Regions from separate parts of the Geobacillus zalihae genome, predicted to be linked through region 1. Evidence: riboswitches for the same ligand, from Rfam matches in the RefSeq annotation. Region 1 holds a riboswitch; each other region holds the start of a gene.

Region 1 (2,199 bases):
GCACGTCTTTCCAAGCGGCGCGCGCCAACACTTGCTTCGCTCCGCCGTATGTCGTGATGATGACATCCGGCTTATAGGCCACGGCTTTTTCTTCCGTCACCATCGGCCAGCCTTCCAAGCTGCCGGCGACGTTTTTCGCTGAAATCACTTGAAGCATCTCATCCATAAACGTCCCTTTGCCGGCCGTATACAGCTGCGGCGGCGGCGACACTTCAATCCAGACATTGGCCTGTTTGTCCGCCGGGATTTGTTTCGCTTTTTCTTTGATTTTCGCAAGCTTCTCTTTCATCTCATCAATCACTTGCTTCGCTTTGTCTGTCGTCCCGGTCGCTTTGCCGATCAAGTCGATGGACGCATATACATCGTCGAACGACTTCGCGTCATTGACGACAAGCACGGTAATGCCGGCGTCTTTCAATTGCTTGAGGCCATCGCGCGAGTTATGGGCGCTTGACGCGTGGGCCAAGACGAGATCCGGTTTGAGCGAAATGATTTTCTCGACATTAAACTCCATGCCGCCGATTTTCGTTTTCGTTTTGACGTCTTCCGGATAATTGTCAAAATCGCTGACGCCGACGATCTTATCGCCCAACCCCAACGCATAGGCGATTTCCGTATTGCTCGGGATGAGCGAGACGATTTTTTTCGGTTCCGCTTTGATCGTGACATCCTCGCCAAGCCCGTCTTTCACTGTCACTGGAAACGCCGCTTGTTCCGTTTTCGGCTCGTCTTTTTTCGCAGGCTCGGTGCTGCCATTCGCCCCGCCACAGCCGACGAGCACGGCGGCCAAAAGGAAGAACACCGCCACCACCGCCGGCCATGTCCAACGTTTCATCCGTCATTCCCCCTTCAGTGATGTATGTACAATAAAAAACGCCCATTCCGCCTAAATCTGGGAATGAGCGCGAAACAGACCGCCAATGGGCACAACAATGCCCTGTACGACTGTTTCCGCGTCTCACCCCCCGAAGATTCGGAAACTGCGGCAAGCAAGGCAGGTCTACTGGCTCATGCTTCATCCTACTCTGAAGCCTTCCCGTACGGAAAACAGCGCAAGCCATCTGTCCGTACAGTGGCGATTTCATTTCGTCCGCATTGACAGTTGCGGGGACAGCTCCGGATTCCCACCGGATTCCCTATTAAGCCGTTTCGGCACCTTGCTGCAAATGGATTCAGTTATGGGATATGGACATTTTTATATTAAAACAGCGTTTGCCGTTTGACAACTATTTTTATAGAAAACTGGCAGCCAGCTCTCCAAACCAGCGTTCCCAGCCAAGCGTCCGCCTAACCGCCATAGGAAAAGGCGCCCCGCCTTTATGCAAGACGCCTTTCTGACTGCCGGCTCCACTCGTCACTGTTGAATATATTTGTCAAACACAAAACCAAAATCTTTGACCGTATAGTTCTTTTTCGCTTCCGTCAGCCAGCGAAAAGCGTATTCATTCACGGCCTGAAAATCCGCCGACACATTGGCGCCGTCGCCGCGCATGTTGGCAAACACCTTGGCCGCCAGTTCCAAACTCCGCTCCGCATAGTTGAACTTCGTTTCGTTTTCATGGCAAATGTCCGCGATCGCCAGCAGCGATTTATACAAGTCTTTCAGTTCCTCGATATGCTTTTTATGCACATCGATCGAGTATGCGTGCGGGCCGATTTTAAATTTGATTTCCGCATCCAAATCGACCGTCCCGGCTGTTTCGAGCGACACGTCGGAAATCGGATGCTTATAGTAATCGTAGCGGCGCAGCGTCCGTTTTTTGCTCGCGGCGCTCGTGCCGTCCAGATGAATGAGCGCGCGGTTTGTGAAGCAATATTCATCGGATTTCGACTTGATGAGAAAATAGATTTTTTCTCCATCCTCGTGCATCACATAATCATCGGCATCCACTTTGTCGTAGTCTTTCGGCTGAATAACCGAGCCGATGTCGCTTAGCCCAAGCACATCGGCGGCGACTTTTCCAAACATGCTCATGTTCCTCCGGCTCCTTCCACGTTTTATCGGCGCCCACCTATTGGCGGATGAACGGCGTTTTGCCTTAACAAGGCGCCGTAATCTCATACCTTTCATCTATGTAATACGTCGAGATCGGAAAAACGTTTCATCGCCTCTAAAAATCAAAGACCCGACGCCTTTTATGACGGCGTCAGGCTTTACAAGCGACTACAGTTCCCCGCTTAGACGGGAGTCTTTGTTCG
Region 2 (2,199 bases), 520 kb from region 1:
TTCCTTTTGGAACAGCGGAGAAGCTTGATAGGAGGAAAGCCAGTTCCAGACGATTACCGTTATGATGCCTTCCGTCACCGCCAACGGCACTTGAGTAATGGCAAAAATGCCGGCGAATTTCAAAAACGAGGCGGTGACTCCCCCATCAGGAGACGGAAACGCCAGGGCAAGCTGCAGGGACGTCATGACATATGTAGCCAAATCAGACAAACAAGCGGCAAGAAACAAAGCCGCTCGATTGGATACCGCCCCTTTTCGGCACAGTTGATACACTCCGTACGCGACGAACGGGCCGACGATCGCCATCGACATCGCATTGGCCCCAAGCGTCGTCACTCCTCCGTGGGCAAGAAGCAGCGCTTGAAAGAGAAGAACGACTGTGCCGATCACCACCATCACCCATGGTCCAAACAAAACCGAGCCGAAGCCGATCCCGGTCGGATGCGAGCTGCTGCCGGTGACGGATGGAATTTTCAACGCCGACAATACAAATGTAAACGCGCCAGCTAACGCCATCAGAAGCTTATGTTCGGGGTGCTGCTTCAGCGTATGCACAAGCCGCCGCAATCCGAACACAAAGAACGGCAAAAACAACAGCCACCAAAACAGCGCCCATTTGACAGGCAAAAATCCTTCCATAATGTGCATGGCATACGCTTCATTTTCATTCGTCAACAAAAAATAAGAAACGAACAAAGCCGCCATTCCGCTCCATCGAACCGCTCTCTTCATTTATCCCTTCACTCCTTTCGCAGCATGTTCCGTTTTCCGTTTTCCGCTTGGCGCCTCCCGTTCGCCGGCTGGCGTCAACACCAATTCGCCTTCGTATTCATACGTCGCCCACTCCCGCATCGGAACCCCCTCACCCAAATGGGCGCGCACAACCTCCTTCGCCCGCTCCGGCGTCATCTGTCGATACCAGATGCCTTGCGGATAGACGATCATCACGCACGCGTCTTGGCATCGTCCGTTGCAGCGCGTCCTTGTTGTATGGACAGCGTCGTCAAGCCCGAGACGGGCGATCTCCTCGCGCACCGCCGTTGTCACATCATCCCCGCCATGGCGGAGGCACGTCCCTCCGTTGCAAATGAGCACATGATGCTTCATTCCCCGCAAATCCCATGTCGCCACCGAATCCCCCCCTTTTTGGCTAGAATGATAGAATTTAGACGCAGACAGACGGGCAGGTTTTCGGCAAAAGAAAAAGCACCTCTACAGCAGAGGTGCAGAAAAATGTATACGAAAGCCGTAAACGGCCCAAACAGGCCCAATGTAGCCATCATTCTCCCGCACGTCTGCCTATAGTCCCGTAGGCATCCGTCCGATCCAAACAAGGCAGGTCTCCTGACTTAGGATCATCGCTTGACGGCGTCTTCCCGAAGCATCCTTCAGTGACTTGCTGCCGCAAAGCTCCCCATCACAGTGGCGGGCACCGTGCCGGATTTTCACCGGGCTTCCCTTTTCACCCAAACCCTAAAGCAGGCTTAGGCACCTTGTCTGTTTCTCGCCTATTGATCTTGTCATGGAACAAGCATCCGTTCTCATCGTAGTACAACTTGATGGCAGGCGTCAACCGTTTTTTGCCGACAGAGTCAGTCAAGACTTTGTGGAGAACATTTTTTCGGTTCACTACGGGCGTTGTCAATCACTAGTTAGCGAACCATTTTCAGGAATTCATATCGTAAGCGCTTTCGGACTCTCATCCCTCATCTTGAGGCGATGATACGATATTCCATTTTTTTACACCCAACCACCATCCCGGAGCGCCGACAACGCTTGATGGATCGGTGTCCCGGATGACCGCTGCAGACACGGTAGATTCTGACGCACCACATCTGCCCATAACCGTCCGGCCTTCCGTTTGGCCTGTTCGATCCGCTTGGACTTTGTTGAGGCCGAGGCCGCCGTTCGGGTCTCTTCTTCCTCCACCAACTGCCCATTTCTCCGCCAAATCCCGTCGATTCGGGCCGCCATCGCCCTCAGAAACGCCCGAAGCCCTTGGTCTTTCCAGCTGCGGCGGGATTTCACCCGATGCGCAAACCGGCTCATCACGCTCTCGGCGTGGCCCATCGGACGCATGCCGGTCGTCTCCACCCCTTGCTCCGACAGCCACTCCCGATAGTCCCGGATGCATCCCGGCATCGACTCGATCCGGCGGATCATGGCAGCCATCTGCTTCTCTTTCGCTTCGTCCTCCAA
Region 3 (2,199 bases), 1.4 Mb from region 1:
CTTTTTGGGCAAGCGAACTTTTCCATACATTGCGGCCATCTACAATCCCAGCAACTAATATTTTATCTTTCGGAAATCCATAGGTGTTTATGTTTTTCATGTTTTCGCCATTATCATGTACAAAGTCAAGCCCAATGCCTGCGACAGGTAAAGCAACGATTTCACGATAATGCGACACGCTATCAAAATATGTTTGTAAAATAAGGTTTATATTTGGTACACCGCGATGAAAAACTTCATATACATCACGAAATGCATCGACGATGTCATCGTCTATATCTTGGACGAGAATCGGTTCATCGATTTGGACGAATGACACGCCCGCTTCGCTTAGTTGTTTGAATAATTCTACATAAACAGGAACTAATCGTGCGAGATGTTTGCGCCACTCGTGTCGATCGTATTGCTTAGAAAGCAAAAGAAACGTAATCGGTCCAAGCAACACAGGTTTTGTTTCTAAATCGAATGTTTCTTTTACAAGGTTGTATTCTTTCAATAGGCGATTCTCCACTAATCTTGGCTTTGTTTGTCCAATTTCAGGCACGATGTAATGGTAATTTGTATTAAACCATTTCGTCATTTCAAGCGCATGTTGCCCATTTGTCCCGCGTGCCATCGCAAAATATTGCTCAAGTGTATCGTCTATTTGTTGAAATTGCTCTGGAATATATCCAAACATGAATGCTGTATCTAATACGTGATCGTATAAAGAAAAATCTCCAATTGGAATGAGATCGATTCCTTTCTCCATCTGTTTACGAATCGAATCAAGTCGAATCGCTTCCATCATTTTGGTGCATTGTTCTTTGGTGATCTGCCCATTCCAAAACGATTCTAACGTCTTTTTCCATTCTCTTTTCTCCCCAATGCGTGGATACCCTACATTTGAACTGCGGATGAACATGTGGAAGCACCTCCAGTTATTTGATCCCAATCAAGCAAAAAACCCTCTTCCAACGGAAGGAGGGTATAACTAGCTTGTATTGAGATACGTGAAGTGCCTCAATATCATATGTCCTCACTCCTCCCTATGACGCGTAGGTCGAAAGTGCATACAACAGGCAGGTCTCCTGACTTAGCTTCATCGCTGTTTATCTCCTTCCCATTTCAAATGAAACAGTGGATTGTGATAAACAGCTCTGCATCACAGTGGCGCGACCGTGTTGGATTTTCACCAAACTTCCCTTTTAAGGTTCACCACATGTGTGAACCACCTGTTGCGTGAACTGATTATTTGGTTGTATAAAATTTAGAATAAAAGAATTTTTTGTTTTTTTCAACCGAAATGTTTTTGTGAAGGGGTTTTAAGAGGCATAACGGCATAGTAAGCAGGGATATTTTTTGAGTTAATATTAGTATTTTATGTAAAAATATGTTTTTTGTGAAAATGCAGGACTGACGTGTGATTTTCATCCCCGGGTGGAGGGCAAAGTGCGCTGCCCATGGAATTTTTCTGCGAAAACAAAACACCGTTTCTTGTACATTCTTTCAGAAAGCCTTTTCCCTCTTTTCTGAAGAGTGTGCTAAATTTTTTGTGAATTGTTTCGGAGGCTCTTCACCAAAAGTTGTACATGATTTTTTCTGAACATACCCCATTTACGCTTGTAAGGGAAAATCAACAAATCAGTGATTTTTTCAAATCTTTGTGCAGGAAGCTGTATTGCTTGTCAAGTACATGTTGTGGTGAGGAGCCGTTTCGGGCGGAAATTTCCATTTGTTTCAAAGATGGGGAGGAAATTTGATCAAGTTTCACGACTTTGTCATTGACATTCAAATGTATATGGATGGTGGGAAAGACGAGGAGGAGATCCAGATGGATAAGTCGATGAGACACGACATCGCACTGTTTCGGTACAGGATGATCGCTCCGTTGGTGAATGGGCACCTCGACCTGCCTTCCGTTTTGCCTATTCGATCGAGCTTGGCTCTGTTCCCATGTCTTGATCCGACAGCTACTCTTGGCAACACCGGACGCATCCCAGCGTCGACTCGGTTCGGCCTGCTCTTGCTTTGGTTCATTTCCTCTGTGGCAACGGAAAAAATCGCCCTTATTCATTACAGAAATCTTGTGCTCCTCTCCCCCTTAAAGGAGTGGGAGGAAGCGCAATATGGTATAATTTTCTTGACGATTGGAATGCGCCAAGCCTGTTCCGTCCGTCTCTATCCGACAAAAGAACAGGAACCGTATATCCGGAGCAT
Region 4 (2,199 bases), 1.5 Mb from region 1:
CTTTTTGGAGCGCGGCACGACGCCGCTTGAAGAGCGGTATGTCGGCAATGCCAAAATCTATAGCGAAAAGGAAAAAGCGGCGCTGCTCAAAACGTACCGAGGAGGGTGCGAATATACGGCGGTGACGGCTCCGTTTTACCGCGAAACGCTTCATGACCCGCCCGTCAACCGGATGCAGTATATTGATCTTCATACATGGCTAAGGGGCGATATTTTAGTCAAAGCGGACAAAATGACGATGGCCCATTCGCTTGAGCTGCGCGTTCCCTTTTTAGACAAAAAGGTATTTGAGGTTGCTAGGCAAATCGCCCCTGATATGAAGATAGCCAACGGTACGACGAAATATATTTTACGTAAAGCCGCCGAAGGCATCGTGCCGGATCATGTGTTAAACCGGAAAAAATTAGGGTTCCCCGTGCCGATTCGCCACTGGCTGAAAAACGAAATGTATGACTGGGCGAGACAGCTCATCCACGAAAGCGAAACCGATCATCTGTTCCATAAGGATGTGCTCCATCGGCTGCTGGATGAACATGCCCGCCACAAGGCGGACCACAGCCGCAAGCTGTGGACGGTGTTGGCGTTTATGGTTTGGCATCAAGTGTATGTGGAAAAGAAGTACGATTTTGCTTCATCCGCACAAAGCGAGGAGCGGCCAGCGTCTGTTTTGGAGGCGTAGCAGGGAAACGACAGGGCGTTCTAAGGGCGACACCTAGAACGCCTTTTTCGATGGTGCGGACAGTTTCCTTGCCTTTGGCGAAGCGAAAGAGAAAATTTGCTTTCTCCCGCTCTTGCAATTTTCCCGGTTTTGGTATATGCTTGTTCCATCAGGATGCTAAATACTATATATTGGTTTTGAAGTCTTGTTGTACAACTACATATCGTTCTGCCAAGCAATGGTGTCCATCAGGACTTAATAGGGAATCCGGTGTGAATCCGGAACTGCCCCCGCAACTGTATGTGCGGACGAAATGGGATGGCCACTGGCGGCAAGAGCCGTTCGGCGCGCCGCTGGGAAGGCCCCAAAGTAGGACGATGCACGAGTCAGGAGACCTGCCTTGCTTGGAACGTTTCATGTTCTTCGGGGTGTGAGAAGATGAAACGATAGGGGAAAAGAAAAAGGGTTTCGTATGCCTTTTTTCCGTCTGTCGTTTCATCCGCTCGCCTGCCCGAGCGGATTTTTTATTGAAGGAGTGGGGAAACGAATGACCGTATTGACGAAAACGATCATCCTCGATGACCAAGGGAAGCCGGTTTCGTTTTCACGTGAAGAGTTTGCGTCGCTGATTGGGCAAGCCGCCGCTGGATTCGGCCGTCTGTCGCTTGATGAATACGTCGAGCGTGTTTGGCAGCTTCTTAGCCGAAAGGAGTCCGTCACGGTAGAACAGCTGCACCAAACGGCTATTTTGGAAGGACTTTCTTACATTGATGAAGAGGAGCCGGACTGGACGTTTGTGTGCGCCCGGCTGTATTTGCGGCAATTGTACCGTGAAGCGGCGCGGCAGCGCGGGTACGATGAACGCGAGCGGTATGGCGATTTCTACTCGCTGCTTGTTGCGCTGACGGAACAAGGGGTGTACAGTCCGTTCTTGCTTGAACGTTATACGAAAGAAGAAGTCGACGCCATCGGTGCGTTTCTTGATCCGGAGAAGGACAAGCTGTTTACGTACATTGGGCTGCGCACGCTCGCGGACCGGTATTTGGCGCGCGATTATGAGCGGCGGTTGTATGAATTGCCGCAGGAGCGGTTTTTGGTCATTGCCATGACGCTCATGGCGAATGAACCGCAAAAGCAGCGGCTTGCGCTCGTGAAGGAAGCGTATTGGGCGTTAAGCAACTTATACATGACCGTGGCGACGCCGACGCTTGCCAACGCTGGGAAGTCGTACGGCCAGCTCTCAAGCTGCTTTGTCGATACGGTCGATGACAGCTTGCAAGGAATTTATGACAGCAACACCGACATCGCCAACTTGTCGAAATCGGGCGGCGGCATCGGCGTCTATTTAGGCAAAATCCGTTCGCGCGGCAGCGACATCAAAGGGTTCAAAGGGGTTTCCTCCGGCGTCATCCCGTGGATGAAGCAGTTGAACAATACAGCGGTGAGCGTCGATCAGCTGGGGCAGCGCAAAGGGGCCATTTCCGTCTATTTGGATGTATGGCATAAAGACATTTTTGCGTTTCTCGATGCGCGGCTCAACA

The links. Region 1 has a riboswitch for cobalamin ahead of QWV57_RS11555 (ABC transporter substrate-binding protein). Riboswitches for the same ligand answer to the same signal wherever they lie in the genome.
Region 2: it holds a riboswitch for cobalamin, as region 1 does, so the genes downstream of both, QWV57_RS09115 ((2Fe-2S) ferredoxin domain-containing protein) here and QWV57_RS11555 (ABC transporter substrate-binding protein) in region 1, are expected to answer to the same signal.
Region 3: it holds a riboswitch for cobalamin, as region 1 does, so the genes downstream of both, metE (5-methyltetrahydropteroyltriglutamate--homocysteine S-methyltransferase) here and QWV57_RS11555 (ABC transporter substrate-binding protein) in region 1, are expected to answer to the same signal.
Region 4: it holds a riboswitch for cobalamin, as region 1 does, so the genes downstream of both, QWV57_RS04360 (ribonucleoside-diphosphate reductase subunit alpha) here and QWV57_RS11555 (ABC transporter substrate-binding protein) in region 1, are expected to answer to the same signal.

Annotation. Positions count from the first base shown of each region.
Region 1 is NZ_CP129217.1:2,296,963-2,299,161, forward strand. It holds gene QWV57_RS11555 (ABC transporter substrate-binding protein) at 1-835, opposite strand, end outside; cobalamin riboswitch at 977-1,175, opposite strand; gene QWV57_RS11560 (PH domain-containing protein) at 1,355-1,969, opposite strand.
Region 2 is NZ_CP129217.1:1,779,308-1,781,506, forward strand. It holds gene QWV57_RS09110 (energy-coupling factor ABC transporter permease) at 1-732, opposite strand, end outside; gene QWV57_RS09115 ((2Fe-2S) ferredoxin domain-containing protein) at 733-1,131, opposite strand; cobalamin riboswitch at 1,318-1,511, opposite strand; gene QWV57_RS09120 (ISLre2-like element ISGsp3 family transposase) at 1,741-2,199, opposite strand, start outside.
Region 3 is NZ_CP129217.1:205,098-207,296, forward strand. It holds gene metE (5-methyltetrahydropteroyltriglutamate--homocysteine S-methyltransferase) at 1-904, opposite strand, end outside; cobalamin riboswitch at 1,044-1,233, opposite strand; partial or broken gene QWV57_RS17980 (helix-turn-helix domain-containing protein) at 1,814-1,891, shown strand; gene QWV57_RS01125 (helix-turn-helix domain-containing protein) at 1,874-2,199, shown strand, end outside.
Region 4 is NZ_CP129217.1:836,994-839,192, forward strand. It holds gene asnB (asparagine synthase (glutamine-hydrolyzing)) at 1-679, shown strand, start outside; cobalamin riboswitch at 880-1,075, shown strand; gene QWV57_RS04360 (ribonucleoside-diphosphate reductase subunit alpha) at 1,131-2,199, shown strand, end outside.